DNA from 2 places in the Anoxybacillus sp. B2M1 genome. Region 2 is predicted to be linked to the other one. Evidence: riboswitches for the same ligand, from Rfam matches in the RefSeq annotation. Region 2 holds a riboswitch; the other holds the start of a gene.
The links. Region 2 has a riboswitch for S-adenosylmethionine ahead of GFC28_RS07395 (hypothetical protein). Riboswitches for the same ligand answer to the same signal wherever they lie in the genome.
Positions count from the first base shown of each region.

Region 1 (6,137 bases), 220 kb from region 2:
CCCATCTGATAGCACAATTGCGTGCACAATATCCGGACATTCAACCGACCATCACTATTGGCAATTCTCATGAAATCACGGAATTAGTAAGCAATCATCAATTAGATATCGGCATTATCGAAATGGAGATTGAACCGAAAGATGTCTATATCGAGCCATTTGCCGAGGACGAAATGTTCATCATCGCCTCCGCCCATCATCCGTGCGCTCAAAAGCAAACGGCGACAATGGAGGAGCTTTGCCGCGAGACATGGATCATTCGCGAAAAAGGATCAGGCACGCGCAAAGCAACCGATCAGCTATTTGCAAAATCCTACTGTTATCCACGCCAGCTCATGGAGTTTGGCAGTACCCAGTTAATCAAAGAAGCGGTAGAAGCAGGGTTGGGAATTACCTTTCTTTCACAATGGACGGTGAGAAAGGAATTGGCGCTTGGTTCTTTGCGGCAAATCCATATAGATGATGCACCTTTTGTGCGCCAATTCTCCTTTATTACGCAAAAGACGCCGTTTTACACAAAAGCGATGGAAGTGTTTATCGATATTTTGCGGGAGCAGGGCGCAACCAAAAGCTTTTTGGGCGGGTGATCAGAAGGACATCCCGCCCATTCCTTCGAACGAAAAAATATGGAGCGGCTGCTTGCCAATCCGCTCCGCTATAAGCTCCATCCTCTGAACTATATATGGGCTAAACGACAAAAAAAGAGAGGAAGGATAGCAAAATCGATGTGATACATATTGCAACCAACGGGCGCAACGCTTTTGTCCGCAGATCGCGAAGGCTGACATTTAAGCCGAGGCCTACCATCGCCGCTGTCAGCATAAAAGAAGTCAAAGAAGAGAGGCTGTTCAAAAGCGGCTTCGGGATAGAAACGACGCTGCCAAATAAGCTCAACAGCATAAAACCGAGTAAAAACCAAGGAAATTCGATTTTCTTTTCCTTCGTGTCAGCGTTCTTCTTTTTTCGCTTCATCCAATACATACATAACAAGCTGAGCGGTAGAAGCAATAGAACCCTCCCCAGCTTCGCCAGCAATGCAAAAGCTAATGCATCCTGTCCGGCCGCCGCACCGGCTAGCGCCACATGCGCCATTTCGTGCAAGCTGATTCCGCACCAAATTCCGTAATGCTTATGAGAAACGGGCAGAAATGGCTGAATGAATGTATAAGCCAATGAAAAAACCGTCCCAACCAGCGCAATGATTCCTACCGATATCGCCGTATCTTCTTCCTTCGCCTCTACAATCGGAGCCACAGCGGCAATCGCAGCGGCCCCGCACACCCCTGTTCCAATTCCAAGCAACAGCGATAAAGAAGCGTTCGCTTTGACGATTTTGCCGAGTGACATCATCATCCAAATGGAAAAAACGATGACGGCCGCATCGCGAAGAAGAAGCCCTAAACCTTGATGAATGACAACAGCCATATTCAGCTTGAAGCCAAACAAAATGATCGCCATCCTTAATAAGTGTTTGGCGGCAAATTGAATTCCAGACCGAAGCGCTTCCGGATAGCCAAAAAAGTGACGATACATAACGGCCAGCACAATCGCACAGGCGAGCGGCCCTAAATGCTCCAAGCCGGGAATGGATGCGAACGCAAAGCCGAGCGCCGCAAACAAAAAAGAAAAGGCAACTCCTCCTATCCATCTCCAAGCCAAACGGCGATCCGAAGACGGTTGCTTGAAAACAGCCATGATGTCGTTTTTCATTGATGCTTCACCTCTTTTTATAATGGATCGTCCAGATCGCTGACCAATGGTCCTCTTCAGCATATCCCGGTTTCTTTCATAAGTGAAATAATAATTTTCAATAAATACCATAAGTAAATTTTATAACAATCGTCATCTGCGCTTGTCTCCGGTCGGGACAACGATGGGTCGTCTGCCGAATAATAAAAAATAGACCTTCCTTCATGCAACAGCACATGTTTAGAAAGGTCTATTTTCCACAGGCGGTGGTCCATATTCAATTGAAAGAGGCTATCTTCTAGCATGCTCTTATCCTAAGAAAAAGCGGACGTTGGCTTTTAGAATGATGGAGCCAAGCTTTCTTTCGCGCTGACATAGGACAATCCTCGTTCAAAGTCGGCAATCAAGTCTTCTGCGGCCTCCAATCCGACACTTAAACGCAGCAAGCCATCTGTAATTCCTCTTTGTTCTCTTTCCTCTTTTGGCATCGCCGCATGCGACATTTTAGCCGGATACGATAAGATCGATTCGACCGCTCCTAAGCTGACGGCAAACACCGGAATTTGGACATGCTTGACAAACGTACGGACGGCCGCTTCATCTGCTAAGCGAAACGAAAGCACCGCGCCAAATCCCTCTGCTTGGTACCGTTGTACCGAATGTCCCGGATGATAAGAAAGTCCTGGATAGTACACTTCCTCTACCTTTGGGTGCTTCGCTAAAAACGAAGCGATTTTCAGCGCCGATTGGCTTGATTGCTGTAAACGGACGTGAAGGGTTTTTAAGCCGCGCAGAACGAGCCAAGCATCTTGCACTCCCAATATGGCGCCAAAGGCATTTTGCAGCTTATACAGCCGCTCGGCCAGCCCGCGATCTTTGACAACCGCTAACCCGGCCACCACATCGCTATGTCCTGATAAAAATTTTGTCGCGCTATGCAACACAACATCGACGCCGAGCTCAAGCGGCCGCTGCAATGCCGGAGTCATAAACGTATTGTCTAAAAAGGTTAAACAACCGTTCGCTTTTGCCAGCTTCACAATGCCGCGAATATCCGTAATTTTTAATAGCGGGTTGGAAGGGGTTTCTACATAAATCACTTTTGTATTTGGCCGGATGTGGGAAGCGACTGCATGCAAATCCGTCATATCGACAAACGTGTACTCGATGCCAAAACGGCTTAATACTTCGGTAATCATTCGGTACGTTCCGCCGTATACATCTTCGGTCACGAGCACATGATCCCCTTTGGAAAGCAACAAAAACGCGGTCGAAATCGCCGCCATTCCCGAAGAGAAGGCAAAGCCGCGGATTCCTCCTTCCAGCTCCGCTATCGTCTCTTCAAGCGCCTCGCGCGTCGGATTTCCAGATCGGCTATAATCATACTTTCCAAACACATCAAAATCCGCTTGATGGAACGTCGAAGCGTGCTGAATGGGCACGCTGACCGCTCCTGTCTGCTCATCCACTTTCCATTTGTTATGCAATAAGTTGGTTTGAAATGAAAATGATTTTTCCATTGCGCTACACCTCTTTCATATTTTCCAAGGCCTGCGACAAATCAGCGATTAAATCCTCCACATGCTCAATGCCTACAGAAAAGCGCAATAAGCGGTTGCATACCCCATTGGCAATCCGAATCTCTTCAGGGATATCGGCATGCGTTTGCGTCGCCGGGTATGTAATAAAACTTTCAACTCCTCCTAAGCTTTCAGCGAATGTAATGACGTTTAAGCTTTGCAAAAAGCGGTTGACCCACCGCTCTTCACGCAGGCGAAAGGACAGCATGCCTCCTCTTCTTGGATACAGCACATCCGTGACCGCTTCGTGTGATGCCAAAAATTCGCTGATTCTCCGCGCATTTTCTTCATGTTGCCTCATTCGCAGCGCCAGTGTTTTCATGCCGCGAATCAACAGCCATGAATCAAATGGCGACAGGACCGCGCCGATTGCGTTGTGATACTCGGCCAGCCGTTGACAAAGAGGCTCACCCTTTGCGACGACGAGACCAGCGAGCACATCATTATGACCTCCTAAATATTTTGTTGCGCTATGGATGACGAGATCCGCTCCGTGGCGAATCGGCTGCTGGATCACAGGCGTATAAAACGTATTATCCACAATCAAAAGCAGCCCGTGGCGTTTGGCCAGTTTCGCCACCTCGTCGATGTCTGTCTCCTGCATAAGCGGGTTTGTCGGCGTTTCTAAAAAAATCGCCTTTGTGTTTTTCGAAATCGATTTCTCCACTAATTGTATGTCGCGAAAGTCAACATAATGAAACGCTAAGCCGTACTTTCTCCAGCCTCTTTCAAATAGCCGATACGTTCCTCCATATAAATCGGCAGACACTAAAAATTCATCACCGCTTTCAAACAGGGAAAGCACCGTCTGAATCGCCGCCATTCCCGAACTGAATGCATACCCTTGATCTCCTCCCTCCAGTTTAGCAATGGCTTCTTCTACAATTTTGCGCGTCGGGTTTCCGGTACGGATGTAATCAAATCCTGTTGATTGACCAATTCCCTCATGGCGATAAGCGGTGGAAAAATAGACAGGCGGATTGACGGTTCCTGTCAGCTTCTCGCTTCTGTTGCCAATCTGCGCCAGTAAGGTTTCTACTTTTTCCATCCTTTTTTCTCCTTCCTTTCCTCCAATAAAAAAAGCCTTCTTTAAGAAGAAGACTTTTACAGATCAACAAAAGCGCTTCTTCTTATCTTTCGAATTGAAACCAATTCGCTGGATTTAGCACCTGACCGATATCGGCTGGTTGCTGAAGCTTCACTGGGCCAGTTCCCTCCGCTTCTCTTGATAAGAATGAACGACGATATGGAATTTTCTGATTTTCTATCAATTTACATGATTTTCTGATAATTTGCAAGCTTTTTTTTACTGCGCGGTATATCCTCCATCGATCACAACGGCCTGCCCGGTAATTCCCTTTGCTTTTTCGCTTGCTAAAAAGAGCGCATAATCGGCCACTTCTTTCGTTGACAGCAGGCGCTGCTGCGGCACAAGCGGATAAATGACTTCCTCTAATACATGCTCAAGCGGCACGCGGCGTGTTGCGGCCAAATCGGCCAGCTGGTTGCGTACAAGCGGCGTATCGACATATCCCGGGCATAAAGCGTTCACTGTAATACCATGAGCGGCTCCTTCTAGAGCAGCTACTTTGGTTAGGCCAATGACCCCATGTTTCGCGCTATTATACGCCGCTTTGCCGGCAAAGCCGACCAAACCGTTAATCGAGGCCATATTGATAATCCGGCCATAACGCTGCTGCTTCATGATGGGAAATACATGCTTTATCGCCAAAAACGGCGCAATAAGCATGACGCGAATCAGTTTTTCAAACGATTCGGAAGGAAATTCTTCAATCGGCGCCACATGCTGCAGCCCAGCGTTATTCACTAAAATGTCAATCCGGCCATAACGAGAAACAGTTTGAGCCAACATTTGTTTGATTTCCTCTTCTTTTGTTACATCACACTTCAGTCCCCATGCATCCCAGCCTTGTGCACATAACGATTCGGCTGCTTTTTGGACAGCCCTTTCATTGATATCACTAAGAACGACTTTCGTGCCATGCTCAGCAAAGCATTTGGCGATTTCAAAGCCGATTCCTTGCGCCGCTCCTGTTATGAACAATACTTGATCGTCTACCATTTTTCATTCCTCCTCGTTCATATCCCTAGTCCTAATGAGAAAAGAATAATCGCAAGAATCGTCCCAAGAGCAGGTACAATAACCGTTAAAGCCCCAACCGCGCCATATGCCTCGCGGTGCGTTTCACCGCAAATCGCTCGAATCGTTGTCACGACATAGCCATTATGCGGCAAAGAATCCAAAGCTCCTGACGAAATCGCGACCACCCGATGCAGCGCTTCAGGATGGACTCCCATATCCAAATAATGCGGAGCGAGCAACGGAAGAGCAATAGCCTGACCTCCTGATGACGAGCCGGTTAGGCCAGCGATGACACTGACAGCAATAGCGCTGCCAATTAATGGACTGCCTGGAATACTGGTAATCGCGTGCACGGCATCCGTAAACGCTGGAACGGCTTTCGCCACACCGCCAAAACCGACGACGGCCGCCGTATTTCCAAGCGCGATCAATGCGCCTAAAGTTCCCTCAGAAACAGCCCCGCTAAAGTTTTGGAAATAGCGGCGATTGAGAGCATATACCGCAATGACTCCGCCAAGAAGCGCCACGATTAATGCCGATTGCTGCAACGAATGATGGAAAACAAAAGCAATTACCAACACGACAAGAAGCGGAATAAACCCCAAAATAGGAGGCGGCAATTCCCTTGTACCGTCCAGTGGATCTCCCTCTCTTGCTACAAATTTCTCTCCTTTTGCAACCGCTTTCATCACCATGCGCTTTAACCACCAATACCCGAAAATCGCCATGAAAATGGAGACAATGATGCTAACTTCCCAACCTGC
Region 1 is NZ_CP015435.1:1,757,349-1,763,485, forward strand. Features, by position in the region: gene GFC28_RS08455 (LysR family transcriptional regulator) at 1-587, shown strand, start outside; gene GFC28_RS08460 (YeiH family protein) at 688-1,695, opposite strand; gene metC (cystathionine beta-lyase) at 2,028-3,209, opposite strand; gene GFC28_RS08470 (methionine biosynthesis PLP-dependent protein) at 3,214-4,317, opposite strand; SAM riboswitch class I at 4,397-4,504, opposite strand; gene GFC28_RS08475 (3-hydroxybutyrate dehydrogenase) at 4,576-5,352, opposite strand; gene GFC28_RS08480 (GntP family permease) at 5,370-6,137, opposite strand, start outside.
Region 1: linked by a shared signal. The riboswitch ahead of GFC28_RS08470 (methionine biosynthesis PLP-dependent protein) and the one ahead of GFC28_RS07395 (hypothetical protein) in region 2 are both predicted to bind S-adenosylmethionine.

Region 2 (6,137 bases):
CACGTATCGCCCAGATGGACTGAGAGAAACGAAAACGGTCAATGGTGTCACGTACCATTATCACTATGACGGCACGAACTTAATCCGCATTACGAACGACAACCGCCAAACCGTATGGGCGTTCACATGGGCGAGTGGCAAGCCAAACACGGTCACAAACCAAAACGGTAACACGTTCTACTATGTGACGAACTACCGCGGCGATGTCGTGCGGATGGTCGATGAAAATGGAGCGACGGTCGCGAATTACAGCTATGATCCATGGGGAAAAGTGCTTTCGGTTTCGGAAAATGCGGCCGTGGCTGGACAACCGCTAGGGTATGCAGGATACTATTATGATAGAGAAACGAAGCTGTACTACCTACAGGCAAGGTATTACGATCCAGAGACGGCGAGGTTTATCTCAAGAGATCGAGATCCGGGAGACAAAGACAATCCGGTCACTCAAAATGCGTATACGTATGCGGATGACAATCCGGTGATGCTGGTGGATCCGGATGGGAAGTTTGCTATTTCTATTGATAGAATAAAATATGCATTAAAGTACGGCTTAAAAGGTTGGCTTGCTTCATATTTTGATTGGGCGACTGCGGATAAAATTGTGGCTGGGAGTGTAGCAATTGCTGATAAAATTTATAAAATTGCAACAGAGATAGCAAAAGGGTATAAAGCAGGAAAAGCTATAAATACTGTGTTTAGAGAGGCCCTTAATAAAATACTAATTGGAAGAGGGTATAAAAATCAAATTCTTAACATAGTGAAGAAGCAAGCAAGAAAAATAGGGACAAAAGTTGTTTTACGGAGAATCACTACACTTAGTTTTTGGTGGACCGATCTTGCGTTATTTACTGGTTATACTATTGTAAGTTACAATAAATATCGTAAATAATCAATATTGGATCATTTTGAGGTTGAGGGTTATTATCATTATGAGAAGACTCGTTAAATTGCTCATATGTTACTTCGTAGTTTTATGTATTTTCTTTTGGTTATTTTACAACATGGCTCTAACTTCCCAAAAATTTTATGATATTAGTGTTATAGGAAAAATCACATTATTTTTTAAGATTATAATATTCTTATTAATACTCCGTATCATAGATTTTATAGGAAAAAAAAATTATACAGTTTCTAATATACAAAAAAATATTGTATTTATTGTTGCTTGCCTATTATCCGCTTTAGTAATGGGGTACATTACATTGGAATAACCTTATTAGCCTTCTCAATAATTTGGTGCTCGAAAAGTTTTTTATTTTTATACATCGAGATAACCGAATGAAAGGGAGGGCTTTTTTATACAGGAAACGAAGAAACTATTTGATTATCAGTGGCTATGGATAATGCCGTGTATGAAAATATATTTTTGTTAAGGTGTCCCAATAAATATAATGTTTACCGTAAAATGGATGTTAATAAAAATCCTATGTATGAACAGTTAGAAGAGATAAAAATTCGATAACTAACTCTATGCATTTGCGAGCTACTGTGGTGATGTAGTTCGAATTTTTGATGAAGATGGCCTGACTGTCGCAATTATCCCTATGATCCCTAGGGTAAAGCTTTGTCTGTTTCCGAAGACACAGCTGTTGCTGGACAGCTGCTAGGGTATGCAGGATATTATTATGATAGGGAAACGAAGCTGTACTACTTGCAAGCGCGGTATTACGATCCGGAGACGGCGAGGTTTCTTTCGAGAGATCCGTATCCGGGGGATTTGGATAATCCTATCACTCAAAATGGACATACTTATGCGAATAATAACCCGGTGATATATGTTGATCCAGATGGCGAATTACCTTGGGTAGTCAAAGAGATTGCAAAGTTTGCTATAAAGCAGGCTGTTAGAAATCCTAAAAACCTAAGGATAGTTGTAGAAAAAATAAGAAGCTTTACAAGGCAAAAATATATAAAAAAAGCTCTAGACCAGTTAGGCTTAGAAGTACAATCTAATTTAAAAGGAGGATATATTCTTAAAATAATGGCAAATAGGAAGCGTATACTCTCTATTGACTACCATGGTTTAAATATCTTTAAAGGTACTGGAAGTATAAAGGTAAGCACACTAGACATATCCCTATACTGCATATGCATTTAGGAGGAAGCGAGACTCATTATATATTTAAATCGTTTGTACCTGACGAACTAAAGATTAAGCCTTTTGCTAAAAATAATCCTAGATATATATTCATTTCAGAATTTATTTTTTAAGGGGAGATTTTTATTGAAACATATTAAAACATTTTTATTAACACAATTAGATGAGAATCCTTATGTAGAATTTTCAACAGGTATAAATGTTAATAAACTTCCATTTATTGTAGAGGAAATTACCTTTGATGATACGATTTCTTTTGACGATGTCAGTTCTGTTATTCAGGGAAAAAAACTAATAATCCCCTATTTTTCGTTATCATCTTTAAATAAAGAGTTAAAAAAATACAAATGTATTATAAAAAAAAATATGAAAATAGCTGTGATTGAAGATTTTGAGTTCAACTTAGATATATTCTATTTGTTGAATGAAATAGAGTATACTAATGTTTATTTTATTGCTGATTTTTTTGATGAAATGGAGATATTATTACCAAAGGACAGAATGGAGGGAATAACATTTAATTTCAACAAATTGAATCAACTAATTTTTATTCAATTTGAATCAAAAAAGATGATAACATTTAAATATTAATTCGTATCGAAAAAGATGTTCTATAGTTATTTATCAATAGTTAGAGGGATGGAAAAACTAATGGGTGACAGACATTCGTTTGTCACCCATTTCACATTGCAGAAAATCTAGTTCGATACAAAGAGCATTCCTGTTAGAAAGGCTTTTAGGAGCTTGAAAGAAAAAGCATCTTGGTATGATGCAGCGGTTGCCAATTGTCAAGTTGACACTGTTATCAATCAAACCAAAGAGAACTAATCGTACGAAAAATTGAACAACCGCCAAACCGTATGGGCGTTTACGTGGGCGAACAGGAAACCAAATACGGTGACGAACCAAAACGGCGATCCGTTCTACTACGTCACCAACTACCGCGGCGACGTCGTCGGCATTGTCGACGAAAACGGCACGACGGTTGCGAATTACAGCTAGGATCCATGGGGCAAAGTGTTGTCGGTTTCGGAAAATGCGGCAGTGACTGGACAGCCAATAGGATATGCAAGAGGGCATCAAACGGGAGGGATTCCGACAAATGTTGTTGAAGATGTAATGAAGAACGGCACTTCAAGAACAGTCATTAGAAACGGTGCAATTAGAATTATTTACAAACATAATGGTGTTAGAGTTGCCGCTGAAGAACGAGGGAAAATCGTGATAGCTCCCATGCGATACTATTAGCAAAAGAGTAGGGTTCAGCGAATATTAGGAGGCAATGAAATGAGAAGGGATTATTATGAAAGAATTGAAAGAGCCGTCAAGTATATTCATGATCATTATGACGAGCCTATTCATCTTGATACATTAGCCAACGTTTCCCATTTTTCGAAATATCATTTTAATCGTATCTTCACTTCGATTGTTGGAATGACACCGATGTCTTATGTGAAAAAAATTCGTCTGCAAAAGTCGGTGTATTACTTAACTGAAACGACTAAATCTATCTTGGAAATCTCCAATCTCTGTGGTTTTGGCTCCGTTTCAAATTTTAATGCTGCTTTTAAACAACATTTTCACATGGTTCCCAGTGACGTAAGAAAAAAACATCAAAATCGCAATATTTCATTAGATATAAGCAAGAATCAAGAAGAATGGTCTGCTCCGATCCGTTATACTTACGCTAACCATCATTTATTAAGGAGAATATGGAGCATGAATATAACGATTAAAGAGCTTCCTGACTATGAAGTGGCTTTTGTTAGGCATGTGGGTAGTTATTTAGAAACGTATTATGCATGGAATCAATTAAACGAATGGGCAAACCGAAACGGATTGTATCCGCCAGAGCACGATTTTATTGGCATCTCATTGGATGATCCACTTGTTGTAGAAGAATTTGCTTGCCGCTATGATGCGTGTGTGACGCTGCCGACCGGTTTCAAGGGAGATGAAGATCCCGATATTCAATATAAAACAATACCTGGCGGATTATATGCCTTATATCAGTTTTACGATACGATTGATAAATTAGCGATTGCGTATCAAAGTTTATTTGGACAGTGGTTGCCAAATAGTGAGTATGATGCGGATGATAGGCCGTGCCTGGAATTTTGTATGAATAATCCAGAAACAGATCCGGAAGGAAAGTGTAAAGTTCATTTATATGTCCCTATAAAAGAAAGGGGATCATCTAGCGGGGGCTAGGAATAGGACGAATGATCTGGCGACGATGGTCGATCGTAATGAAGAAGTCCTTGTCATTTTGATGTTGTTCATCCTTTTTTTGGAAATTAAAAAATGGTTGTCATTTCCATAAAATAATGGTAGCATAGGAATAACTGAATAAGTCTTATCAAGAGTGAACGAGAGATCGGGCTCAATGACTTCACAGCAACCTGCGCTTGACGCAAGGTGCTCCTACCCGCAAAGCGCTTCGCTTTGAATGATAAGGACGGCTTCAAGCTCTTTTCGCGTCATTCATGGCGGAAAGAGCTTTTTATTTTGGCAGAGCCGTTTGTGACCATCCTTATTGAGAAAGGGGCGAGACTGATGAGCGAAACGATCCGCAGGTACATGGCGTGCCATATGAAAGCTGCTTCATTCGCTTTACATGTTGCCAGCGGTGTAAAACGTCAGCTTCGTCAATGGGATTCTACAGCGATTTTTTACATTGATCACCATACGAACTTTTTTCTATTGTATGGGCAAGCATTTGGAAAACCGTTTCAACTGTTACTTACGTTGGCGGAAGTGGAAGTGTTCAAAGCAGAAGAGCCCTATGCGCTCGATCGTTACATTTGGCGGGAGCTAAGAGAGCAAGGGCTGCCGGTCGGGCAGATTGATTAAAAACGTTAGAAAAGAAAAAGGAGAGGGAGCTATGGAAGTCGAAATAGATGAGCATGCTGGTATTCGAGGAAAAGACATGGAAACGAATGTCAGCGGAATGAGATTGACTCAGCGAAATGGGCGGTTCTTGTCTCCTAAATGGCATGTCGCTATGCTCATTGATCCCTTCGAAACCTTACCTTAGCGAGAGGGAATGAAACAAGAAAAAAGGACGGTTGCCATCGCTTAGAGTACCGTTCATGAGGAAAAACGGTAGGGCCTTTATTTTTTCTTCGGCACGAGCAGCAAATGGCCGGAATTCTCAAATTGGTAAAGTAAAAAGAGAAAAACAAGCGTCCCGATGTAAAGCGGGACCTTGTTTGGGATTTTCATGTTACGATCTTTGATTAGAGGGAACGATCGATATGATCTATTATTTTGTTGTTAATAAAATCTCGGGAAACGGAAAAGGGCTGAAAGTTTGGAAAAAGGTTGAAAAGCTGCTTCAAGAGAAGCAGGTAAATTATCAAGTTCGTTTTACAGAACGTCCAAAACATGCGGTAGAAATAGTGAAGGAGTTTTCTTCTGAAGCATGCAATGCGGTTGTCGCCGTTGGCGGCGATGGCACAATCCATGATGTGGCAAACGGGCTCATTCATTCGAATATACCTTTAGGGATTATTCCGGCAGGGTCAGGAAATGATTTAGCAAGGGCTCTTGATATACCGATGGACTATAAAAGGGCGTTGGAACGTATTTTAAAAGGAAAGAAAAGAAAAATGGACGTTGGAAAAATTGGCGAAGAATACTGCATGACTGTGACGGGAATCGGATTTGACGGCAAAGTGGCGGAGATCAACAATGCCGCTAAATATAAAGATTTATTAAATCTCGTTAGGTTAGGCGATCTTTCCTATGGATTGAGCGTTTTGCATGCTTTATTCCAATATCGTCCCGTCCGCATTCAATTAAAAATTGACGGGGAGGTTCAATTTTTTTCAAATGTATGGTTCATTGCCATTGCTAATACTCCGAATTACGGCGGAGGGATTAAAATATGTCCGGATGCTTGTTACTATGACGGACTTTTTGACATTTGTATCGTACATAGCGTCACAAAATGGGAGCTGTTACGCACGTTTCCAAAAGCGTATAAAGGAAAGCATGTTTCACATCCAAGTGTCACCATGATCAAAGGAAAACAGGT
Region 2 is NZ_CP015435.1:1,538,328-1,544,464, reverse strand. Features, by position in the region: gene GFC28_RS19585 (RHS repeat domain-containing protein) at 1-889, shown strand, start outside; gene GFC28_RS07415 (RHS repeat-associated core domain-containing protein) at 1,565-2,098, shown strand; gene GFC28_RS07410 (hypothetical protein) at 2,225-2,689, shown strand; gene GFC28_RS07405 (hypothetical protein) at 3,119-3,346, shown strand; gene GFC28_RS18750 (AraC family transcriptional regulator) at 3,386-4,309, shown strand; SAM riboswitch class I at 4,452-4,557, shown strand; gene GFC28_RS07395 (hypothetical protein) at 4,655-4,951, shown strand; gene GFC28_RS19230 (hypothetical protein) at 4,983-5,135, shown strand; gene GFC28_RS07390 (diacylglycerol/lipid kinase family protein) at 5,356-6,137, shown strand, end outside.